DNA from 2 places in the Kitasatospora sp. NPDC048296 genome. Region 1 is predicted to be linked to the other one. Evidence: riboswitches for the same ligand, from Rfam matches in the RefSeq annotation. Region 1 holds a riboswitch; the other holds the start of a gene.
The links. A riboswitch is a leader RNA that binds a small molecule or an ion and turns the genes downstream of it on or off. The one in region 1 is predicted to bind S-adenosylmethionine.

Region 2: linked by a shared signal. The riboswitch ahead of thrC (threonine synthase) and the one ahead of ACGF12_RS18090 (aminotransferase class V-fold PLP-dependent enzyme) in region 1 are both predicted to bind S-adenosylmethionine.

Annotation. Positions count from the first base shown of each region.
Region 1 covers NZ_JBICZB010000027.1:10,221-15,451, reverse strand. The annotation lists gene ACGF12_RS18105 (heme-copper oxidase subunit III) at 1-170, opposite strand, end outside; gene ACGF12_RS18100 (hypothetical protein) at 568-993, shown strand; gene trpD (anthranilate phosphoribosyltransferase) at 1,112-2,185, shown strand; SAM riboswitch class IV at 2,516-2,633, shown strand; gene ACGF12_RS18090 (aminotransferase class V-fold PLP-dependent enzyme) at 2,685-4,064, shown strand; gene ACGF12_RS18085 (Lrp/AsnC ligand binding domain-containing protein) at 4,068-4,349, opposite strand; gene ACGF12_RS18080 (rhomboid family intramembrane serine protease) at 4,391-5,173, opposite strand.
Region 2 covers NZ_JBICZB010000033.1:55,612-60,842, reverse strand. The annotation lists gene ACGF12_RS20725 (MoaD/ThiS family protein) at 294-572, opposite strand; gene thrC (threonine synthase) at 601-1,908, opposite strand; SAM riboswitch class I at 1,926-2,058, opposite strand; gene ACGF12_RS20715 (glucosyl-3-phosphoglycerate synthase) at 2,203-3,207, shown strand; gene ACGF12_RS20710 (trehalose-6-phosphate synthase) at 3,246-4,712, shown strand; gene otsB (trehalose-phosphatase) at 4,699-5,231, opposite strand, start outside.

The sequences.
Region 1 (5,231 bases):
TCGGCTCCCTTGACGGAGCGGAGCGTGAAGTACATCGCGAAGAGGGCCGCGAAGAACATCAACTCGGAACTGAGCCAGACGATCGTTCCGACGCTGACCATGTTCGGTCGGTTGACCGATCCGTGCGCGTGCCCGGTTTCTACTGCTGTTGCTGTCGCCACGACGGACATTATGTCGGTCCCTTATTCCGTCTTCACGTCGGGGGGTGTCCCTCGGAGTGTCCGGTGCGTGCGGTATGCCCGCTTGGCCGTCGACGGGGTGTCCGGGCGGGGGCCGAGCAGCGGCGTGTCCCTTTTCTGACGGTTCCTAGGCGAGGCCCGCGACCCCCTTGCCCGGCGCGTCGTTGCACGGTCGGCGCAGCGTCGGGTTGTAGGGGACAGGGTGCCGCATCGGCCGTCCGGGTGGTCTCGGCGGGTCCGGGTGACGGGTCGTCCTCCGGGTGGGTGAGCCGTGGGCGCGGCGGCTTGAGCGGGAACGTGCGCGAGGGGGACCCGGGACGGGGGGAAACGGGAGTAGCATCCGGATCAGGTGAACGTGGTCCGGATCACACTTGAGGGAGCAGGGTCCATGGCGTACACGACCGACGAGACGCTCACCGTCCTCGTCTACAGCGACGACCGCAACACCCGCGAGCAGGTGCTGACGGCGCTCGGCCGTCGACCCGCCGAGGATCTTCCGGAGCTGTCCTACCTGGAGTGCGCGACCACCCCCGCGGTGCTCAAGGCGCTGGAGAAGGGCGGCATCGACCTCTGCATCCTGGACGGCGAGGCGGTGCCGGCCGGCGGGCTCGGCCTCGGGCGCCAGCTCAAGGACGAGATCTACGGCTGCCCGCCGGTGCTGGTGCTGATCGGCCGGCCGCAGGACTCCTGGCTGGCCGCCTGGAGCAGGGCCGATGCCGCGATCTCCCGCCCGGTGGACCCGGTCGCGCTGGCCGGGGCGGTCGCCACCCTGCTGCGGGCGCGACTGGCGAAGCGGGCCCCGGTCACGCGTTGAGCGGGGTTGTCTCAGTACTAGAGAAGACACCGCCGTAGGAACCCCACCGCTCGATAGGCTGGCTCCATCCGTACGGACCTCCCCGGTACAGGGGAACCCACGACAGCTGGAGTCAGCCATGGTGAACGTGAACCCTGCGAACGGCGGTAGCGACCCCGCGCAGGTGGTCCGCACCTGGCCGGACCTCCTGGCGGCACTGTTGAAGGGGGAGGACCTCGACCGCTCGTCCACCGCGTGGGCGATGGACCGGATCATGAGCGGCGAGGCGTCCCCCGTCCAGGTGGCCGGGTTCATGGTGGCGCTGCGGGCCAAGGGCGAGTCGGTCGACGAGATCGCCGGTCTGGTCGACGCGATGTACGAGCACGCCGAGCCGCTGAACATCCCCGGCCCGGCGGTGGACATCGTCGGCACCGGCGGGGACCGGGCGAAGACCGTCAACATCTCCACCATGTCGGCGATCGTCGCGGCGGCCGCCGGGGCCAAGGTGGTCAAGCACGGCAACCGGTCGGCCTCCTCCGCCAGCGGCTCCTCGGACGTGCTGGAGAAGCTCGGGGTGGCGCTGGACCTGTCGGCCCGCCGGGTGGCCGAGGTGGCCGAGGAGGTCGGGCTCACCTTCTGCTTCGCGGCGAAGTTCCACCCCTCGATGCGGCACGCCGCCACCGCGCGGCGCGACCTCGGGGTGCCGACCGCCTTCAACATCCTCGGCCCGCTGACCAACCCGGCCAAGGTCACCTCGCACGCGATCGGCTGCTTCGACACCCGGCTCGCCGGGCTGATCGCCGGGGTGCTCGCCGGGCGCGGGGCGACCGCGCTGGTGTTCCGCGGCGACGACGGGCTGGACGAACTGACCATCACCACCACCTCGCAGGTGTGGCTGGTGCGCGACGGGGTGGTCACCGAGACCTCCTTCGACCCGCGGGACGTCGGCATCGAGCTGGTCGGCATCGAGGCGCTGCGCGGGGCGGACGCCGCCTACAACGCCGAGGTCGCGCGCAGGCTGCTGGCCGGAGAGCACGGGCCGGTGCGGGACGCCGTGCTGCTGAACACCGCGGCGGCGCTGGTGGCGCTCGACCTGGGCGACGCGCCGCTGACGGAGCAGCTCGCCGCGGGCATGGCGCGGGCGGCGGAGGCGATCGACTCGGGCGCCGCGCGGGACCTGCTGCGGCGCTGGGCGGACGCCACCAGCCGGTAGCCGAGGCGGAAGTCGAGGGCCCGTACCGGTTCGCCGGTGCGGGCCCTTCGCACGCCCCGAGCACACGCCCCGAGCACACGCCCCGAGCCGAAGGGGCGCGCCGGTGCCGAAAGTTGAGGAGCGACAAGCGAGGTACGAGCGCCGGAGTGACGAGCGTCGGCGCCGGATTGGAGCGCCCCGGAGGCGAGCGGGCGAAGGAGGGGTACGAGCGCCGGAGTGACGAGCGTCGGCGCCGGATTGGAGTGCCCCGGAGGCGAGCGGGCGAAGGCACCGTCCGGATGGTGGATGCCTGTTTGACCACTCAGCGGGCCCAACCTAGAGTCTTGGCCAGGTCATGAGTGACAGCGTCAAGCCCCAGCTTGCTGTCCGGCAACCCTCCGTCCGTGGCGGGGTGCCCTGGGTGAGGACCGGGTCGCTCGGCAAGCCGTCCGTGCGACAAGCGCGGACGCCCGACGACTAGCACTCCCGGGGTCCCTCATCCCTGAAGGAGTGCATCCTCATGTCTCTCTCCACCGAAATCTGCGCGCCGCTCGCCGTCCTGGGCCACGACGTCCAGGTCCCGCTGGCCAGCGGCGAGAAGGTCGGCTACGCGGCGCTCGACTACGCCGCCAGCGCGCCGGCGCTCCAGCGGGTGTGGGACGACGTCGCCGCCTACGCGCCGTACTACGGCAGCGTGCACCGCGGCGCCGGGTACCTCTCCCAGCTCTCCACCGACCTGTTCGAGCAGAGCCGCCGGACCGTGGCCGAGTTCCTCGACCTGCGCGAGGGCGACCAGGTGGTCTTCACCCGCGCCACCACCGACTCGCTCAACCTGCTGGCCGCCGCCGTGCCGGCCGGCACCCGGGTGTTCGCCTTCGAGACCGAGCACCACGCCTCGCTGCTGCCCTGGGCGCACGCCGGGCTGGAGGTCAGCTACCTGCGGGCGCCGCGCTCGCGGGCCGAGGCGGTGGCCGCACTGGACGCCGCACTGGACGCGGCGCCCGAGGGCCCGAAGCTGCTGTGCGTCACCGGTGCCTCCAATGTGACCGGCGAGCTGTGGCCGGTCGCCGAGCTGACCGGGACCGCGCACCGGCGCGGCGCCCGGGTGGTGCTGGACGCCGCCCAGCTGGCCCCGCACCACCGGGTCTCGGTGCGCGAGCTGGACGTCGACTGGATCGCCTTCTCCGGCCACAAGCTGTACGCGCCGTTCGGCGCCGGGGTGCTGGCCGGGCGCTCCGACTGGCTGGACGCGGCCCGGCCGTACCTGGCCGGCGGCGGGGCGACCCGGACGGTGGCGCGGGAGGTGGACGGCTCGGTGGCCGTCCAGTGGCACACCGGCCCGGCCCGGCACGAGGCCGGTTCGCCGAACGTCATCGGCGCCTACGCGATCGCCTCGGCCTGCCGGGCGCTGACCGAGGCCGGCTTCGACGCGCTGGAGGCCCGGGAGCGGCAGCTGGTCGAGCGGCTGACGGCGGGGCTGGCGGAGATCCCGCAGGTCAAGGTGCTGAACCTGTTCGGGGCGGGCTCGGCCCGGGTGGGCGTGCTGTCCTTCGTCGTGCGGGGCTGGAACAGCTCGCACTTCTCGGCCGCGCTGTCCGCCGAGTACGGCATCGGGGTGCGCGACGGGCTGTTCTGCGCGCACCCGCTGGTGCGCACCCTGCTCGGCGACGAGGACGTCCCCCCGTCCGAGTGCGGGGCGCCCGAGCCCTCGCTGCCGGGCGAGCGAAGCCTGAACGCGATCCGGGTGAGCTTCGGCGCCGGGACCCCGGACGAGCACGTCGAGCGCTTCCTGACCGCCGTCCGCGAGCTGGTCACGGACGGCGCGGCCTGGAACTACCGCAACGAGGGCGGCCGTTGTGTGGCGACTGTGCAGATCGACAGGGGGCGTCGCGAGGGCTGAGCCCTACTCGTCCAGGCCGAGGGCGAAGGCCGCTTCCAGGTCGTGCTGGGAGTAGGTGCGGAAGGCGATCTGGGTCTCGGTGTGGGCCACACCCGGGACCTTGTTGAGCCGGCCCGGGATGACCTCGGCCAGGTCGTCGTGGCGGCGCACCCGGACCATCGCCACCAGGTCGTAGCCGCCGGTCACCGAGTACACCTCGCTGACGCCCTCGATGGCAGCGATGGCCTCGGCGATCTCCGGGATGCGGTCGACACTGGTCTTGATCAGGACGATGGCGGTGATCACTGTTCGGGCTCCTTTGTGGGGTGCCGCCAGCGTATCGGGCCTCAGCGGGGGCGTCTCGGGGGGTGGCCGACGACGGTGCAGGCGTAGAGGAAGCCGGCCGAGAAGCCGATCACGTGGACCAGGTAGGCCACCCCGGGCCCGGCCGAGTGCAGCGACCACCACTGCAGGGCGAACCAGAGGCCGAGCACCAGCCAGGCCGGGAAGCGCAGCGGAAGGAAGAGGAGCAGCGGGACCAGGGTGGTCACCCGAGCCCGCGGGTGGAAGCGCAGATAGGCGCCGAGCACTCCGGAGATCGCGCCGGAGGCGCCGATCAGGACCCGGGTGGCATCCGCCGAGTGCGCCTCGGCGAGGGCGAAGCCGTACGCGGCCAGGCTGCCGGCCGCCAGGTAGAAGAGGAGGAACCTGGGCCGGCCGAGCCGTCGTTCGACGGTGGGACCGAAGACATAGAGGAAGAGCAGGTTGCCCAGCAGGTGCAGCCAGCCGGCGTGCAGGAAGAGGCCGGTGAGGGCGGACACCGCCGGGTGCTTGCCCGGGGTGGGGGCGGCCGGGCAGCCGGGGACGGGGTCGGGCGCCTCGGCGAGCTGTTCGGCGGTCAGCGGGTGTCCGGTCAGCAGTTCGACCGGGACGGCGCCCCAGCGCTGCTCGTACCTCTGCTCGGCACAGAGCCGGGCCTGGCCCCGGCCGTACAGCGGGTTGAGCCCGGCGGCGGGGCCGAGCAGGAAGACCAGCGTGTTGACCGCGATCAGGGCGTAGGTGACCGCCCGGGCGGTCACCGCGGGGCGGCCGTCCCGCGCGTCGGTGTGGTCGGGGGCCGCGAGCGCCATGCGGCCAAGCATCCCTCCGGACGGCGCAGGTGACACGGCGGTTTACGGCAGGTGGACT
Region 2 (5,231 bases), on a different contig from region 1:
AGGGTGAAATCGGCATTTCATGCCGGACATAGCGGACGAATTACCCAAACCCTCGCAGGAATTCTGACATCCGCCTGACATGTTTCACGGCCCGGGACGCGAGCCGGTCTCAGTGACCGGACGACCTCCGGCCAAGCACCGCGCGAGCCGGAAGGGAAGCCCCGTTCCCAGCAGAGCCACACTCTACTCCGACTTGACCCGGAAATATTCCCGCCGAAATGCCAGCGGTCGCCCGCACATACGGAGAGTCGAATTCCGTACGTACGGGCGGCCGGGAAGCGGGATGCGACGGCTCAGCAGCCGCCGGCCACCGCCGGGATGATCGAGACGTTCGCGCCGTCCTTGATCTCGGTCGCCAGGCCCTCGGCGAACCGCACGTCGTCGTCGTTCACGTACACGTTGACGAAACGGCGCAGCTTCCCGGTGTCGTCCAGGATCCGGGCGGAAATGCCCGCGTGGTTCTGCTCCAGGTCGGCGATGACCTCGGCCAGGCTGGCCCCCTCGGCGGTCACCTCGGCCGCGCCGCCGGTGTAGGTGCGCAGGATGGTCGGGATGCGGACTTTGGCGCTCATGGCTCTCCTAGCGGGGGGTGGGGGTGGTTCAGGCGGACGCGAGACCGGCGGAGCGGAAGGACTCCAGCGTCGGGCGGATGACGGCGGTCATCCCGGCGTCGGAGACGGCGTCCAGCGTCTTCAGGCCGTCACCGGTGTTGATCGCGACGGTCTCCCTGGCCGGGTCCAGCTGACCGGTCTCGACCAGCTTCTTCAGCACGCCGACGGTCACCCCGCCCGCGGTCTCCGCGAAGATCCCCTCGGTCCGGGCCAGCAGCCGGATCGCCGCCACGACCTCTTCGTCCGTGACGTCCTCGACCGCCCCGCCGGTCCGACGGGCGATGTCCAGCACGTACGGGCCGTCCGCCGGGTTGCCGATCGCCAGCGACTTGGCGATGGTGTCCGGCTTGACCGGCTTGATCACGTCCCGGCCCGCCTTGAACGCGGCCGACACCGGCGAGCAGCCCTCGGCCTGGGCGCCGAAGATCCGGTACGGCCGGTCCTCCACCAGGCCGAGCTTGATCAGCTCCTGCAGCCCCTTGTCGATCTTCGTCAGCTGCGAGCCCGAGGCGATCGGGATGACGATCTGCTCCGGCAGCCGCCAGCCGAGCTGCTCGCAGATCTCGTACGCCAGCGTCTTGGAGCCCTCGCCGTAGTACGGACGCAGGTTGACGTTCACGAAACCCCAGCCCTCGCCGGCCGGGTCCCCGATCAGCTCCGAGCAGAAGCGGTTCACGTCGTCGTAGTTGCCCTCGATGCCCACCAGCTCGCCGCCGTACACCCCGGCCATCACGACCTTGCCCTGCTCCAGGTCGTGCGGGATGAAGACGCAGGACCGGAACCCGGCCCGGGCCGCCGCCGCGCCCACCGCGCCTGCCAGGTTGCCGGTCGAGGAGCAGGACAGCGTGGTGTACCCGAACGCCCGCGCCGCCTCGATGGCGCAGGCCACCACCCGGTCCTTGAAGGAGTGCGTCGGGTTCCCGGAGTCGTCCTTCACGTGCAGCGGAGCGGTGAACCCGAGCTCCCGGCCCAGGTTGTCCGCCTTCACCAGCGGGGTCCACCCCGGGTTCAGGTTCGGCTTGGACGCCACGTCGGCCGGCACCGGCAGCAGCGGCGCGTAACGCCAGATGGACGCCGGACCGGCCTCGATCCGCTTGCGCAGCTCCTCGGCGCGCTCGCTCCCGAACTCGTACGCGATCTCCAGCGGCCCGAAGCACTCCAGGCAGGCGAAGCTGGGGCCGAGCGGGAAGCGGGTGCCGCACTCCCGACAGGACAGGGCGGCGGCGGGGCCGAGGTCAACCGGTGGGGGTCCCCCCGGCCGAAGGCTGGGGGAGGGTGCGGCAGTGTCGATAGCCATGATGGCGGAGGCCTCTCTCCTCATCTTCCCCGTGGCGCGGTCGCGCCACAGGCCGGAATTGGCACCTGTCCCGCCGGGGCCTGTGAACAGCCGAGCGAGAAGGTTGCCGGGACGTCAACGGGCCGTTCCCTCAGTCCCTCTGGATGAGCTTGTGAAGTTGTGGTTCAGCGGCGACCCCGGCGTGCGAAGGTCCGACCGCTGTACGAAGACTGTATCCGAAGGCGTCCACCCTGAAAGGGACCGTCCGTCACGCGAGATGGCCCGTTCCACCCGACCTCGCCGAGGAGATTCACCGTGCCCGCCGAACCGACCCCCGCACTCCTCCCGCAGGCGGCGTCCTGGCTGCACCGCCGCTCGTGGAGCGCGGCCGACCGGCCGGTTCACACCCTGCTGGAGGCCAAGCGGCGCACCCGGCAGACCGTCAGCGTCGTCCTCCCCGCGCTCGACGAGGAGGCCACCGTCGGCGACATCGTCCGCACCGTCCGGCGCGAACTGATGGACCGGCTTCCTCTGGTCGACGAACTGGTCGTACTCGACTCCGGCTCCACCGACGCCACCGCCACCGTCGCCGCCGAGGCCGGCGCCCGGGTGGAACAACGGGACGCCATCCTGCCCCGGCTGCCCGCCGTCCCCGGCAAGGGCGAGGTGCTCTGGCGCTCGCTGCTGGTCACCCACGGCGACATCGTCTGCTTCGTCGACGCCGACCTGCGCGAGTTCGACCCCGCCTTCGTCTCCGGCATCCTCGGCCCCCTGCTCACCGAACCCGACATCCAGCTGGTCAAGGCCATGTACGACCGCCCCCTCGAAACGGAGTCCGGCGCGATCGTCCCCGCCGGCGGCGGCCGGGTCACCGAACTCGTCGCCCGCCCCCTGCTCAACCTCCACTGGCCGGAACTCGCCGGTTTCGTCCAGCCCCTCGGCGGCGAGTACGCGGCCCGCCGCTCACTGCTCGAACGACTGCCCTTCCCCACCGGCTACGGCGTCGAACTCGGCCTCCTGGTCGACGCGTTGGAGCTGGTCGGCCTGGACGCCCTGGCCCAGGTGGACGTCGGCGTCCGACACCACCGCCACCAGGACGGCCAGGCCCTCGGCCGGATGGCCGCCACCATCTACCGCACCGCCCTGGAACGCCTCGACCGCACCCACCGCCTCAAGGCCTCCGCCGACCTGGTCCACCCCCACCTCACCCAGTTCAGCCGCGACCCGGAAACCCGCGCCTTCACCGCCCACAGCCACCCGGTGACCGCCCTGGAACGCCCCCCGATGCACACCGTGCCCGAATACGCGGCCCGCCATTGAAACGTTTGCCGACCCAGGCCCCCGGCAACATCCCAACCATGGGCGATCTCACGACCGAACGTTCGAGCGCGACCGGCACCGCCCCCGTTTTGGTGGCCTCCAATCGGGGACCGGTGTCGTTCAGCGCCGCCGACGACGGCACGCTGACCCTGCGCCGCGGCGGCGGAGGCCTCGTCTCCGGCCTCTCCGCGATCGACGACCCGAACGCCGTCTGGGTGTGCGCCGCCCTCGGCGACGCCGACCGCCGAGCCGCGGCAGAAGCCCCCGACGGCCGCCTCGACCTGGCCGGCCACGACGTCGGCGGCCAGGCCGTACGGATGCTGGACATCGACCCGGAGACCTTCGCCCACGCCTACAACGGCGTCGCCAACTCCACCCTCTGGTTCGTCCACCACCTGCTCTACGCGACCCCCACCGCACCCTCCTTCGACGCGGGCTTCCGCACCGAATGGGCCGCCTACCAGGCCTACAACACGGCCTTCGCCGAGGCGCTTGCCGCCGAAGCCGCACCGAACGCCGCGGTCCTCGTCCAGGACTACCACCTCTCCCTGGCCCCGGCCCTGCTCCGCGCGGCCCGCCCCGACCTGCGGATCGGCCACTTCTCCCACACCCCCTGGGCCCCGCCCGAGTACTACCGGATGCTCCCCGACGACGTCGCCCGCGCCGTCCTCACCGGCATCCTCGGCGCCGACCGGGCCGGCTTCCTCACCGAACGCTGGGCCCGCGCCTTCGCCGCCTGCTGCGAGGACCAACTCGGCGCCACCGTCGACCACGACGCGATGACCGTCACCCACCTCGGCCGCACCACCCACCTCGGCGTCCACGCCCTGGGCGCCGACGCCGACTTCCTCCGCGAACGCGCCCACCGCCCCGACGTGGACGAACGCCTCGCCGCCCTCCGCACCTCCGTCGGCGACCGCCGCACCATCGTCCGGGTCGACCGCACCGAGCTGAGCAAGAACATCGTCCGCGGCCTCCAGGCCTACCGGCACCTGCTCCGCACCCACCCCGAGTGGCACGACCGGGTGGTGCACATCGCCTTCGCCTACCCCTCCCGCACCGACCTGGCCGAATACCGCGACTACACGGCGTCGGTGCGACAGCTCGCCGACGCCATCAACGCCGAATTCGCCACCCCCACCTGGCAACCCCTGATCCTGCACGTCAACGACGACTTCCCGCGCTCCCTCGCCGCCTACCGCCTGGCCGACGTCGCCCTCGTCAACCCCATCCGGGACGGCATGAACCTGGTCGCCAAGGAAGTACCGGTCGTCTCCGACAGCGGCTGCGCCCTCGTCCTCTCCCGCGAGGCCGGCGCCCACGCCGAACTCAAGGACGACGCCCTCACCGTCAACCCCTACGACGTCATCGCCACCGCCGAGGCCCTGCACACCGGCCTCACCATGAGCCCGGAGGAGCGCGCCGACCGCACCAAGCGCCTCGCCGCCGCGGCCACCGCGCTCCCCCCGCAGCAGTGGTTCCTCGACCAGCTCAACGCCCTCTGACCGCCTCCCCCAAAGCACCCAACAGCTCCACCACACCCTCGGGCCCGTCGACCACCACATCCGCCCGGTCGGCGAGTTCGCGCACCGGCGCGTCCCCCACCGCGCCGGCGCACACCAGCAGCCCCGCCACCCCCTGCCCGCGCAGCTCCTCCACCGCCGCGAAGGCCGCCACGTCCCCCAGGTCGTCCCCCGCGAAGAGCACCGACCGCGCCCCCCGCTCCCGCAGGAACCCGGTCAGCGCCGCCCCCTTGTCCACCCCCGGCGGTCGCAGCTCCAACACCAGCCGCCCGGGCTCCACCACCAGCCCGTACTCGGCGGCCAACTCCCCCACCGGCGCCCGCAACAACGCCAACGTCTCCTCCGGCGCCCCCGTCCGCCGGGTGTGCACCGCCACCGAGCGCCCCTTGTCCTCCACCCACGTCCCCTCGGGCGCCGCCACCCGCTCCAACAACTCCGGCAACGCGGCCCGCGCCCCCGCAACCCCCGGATGCACCTCGGGCGCCGTCACCACGCCGCCCT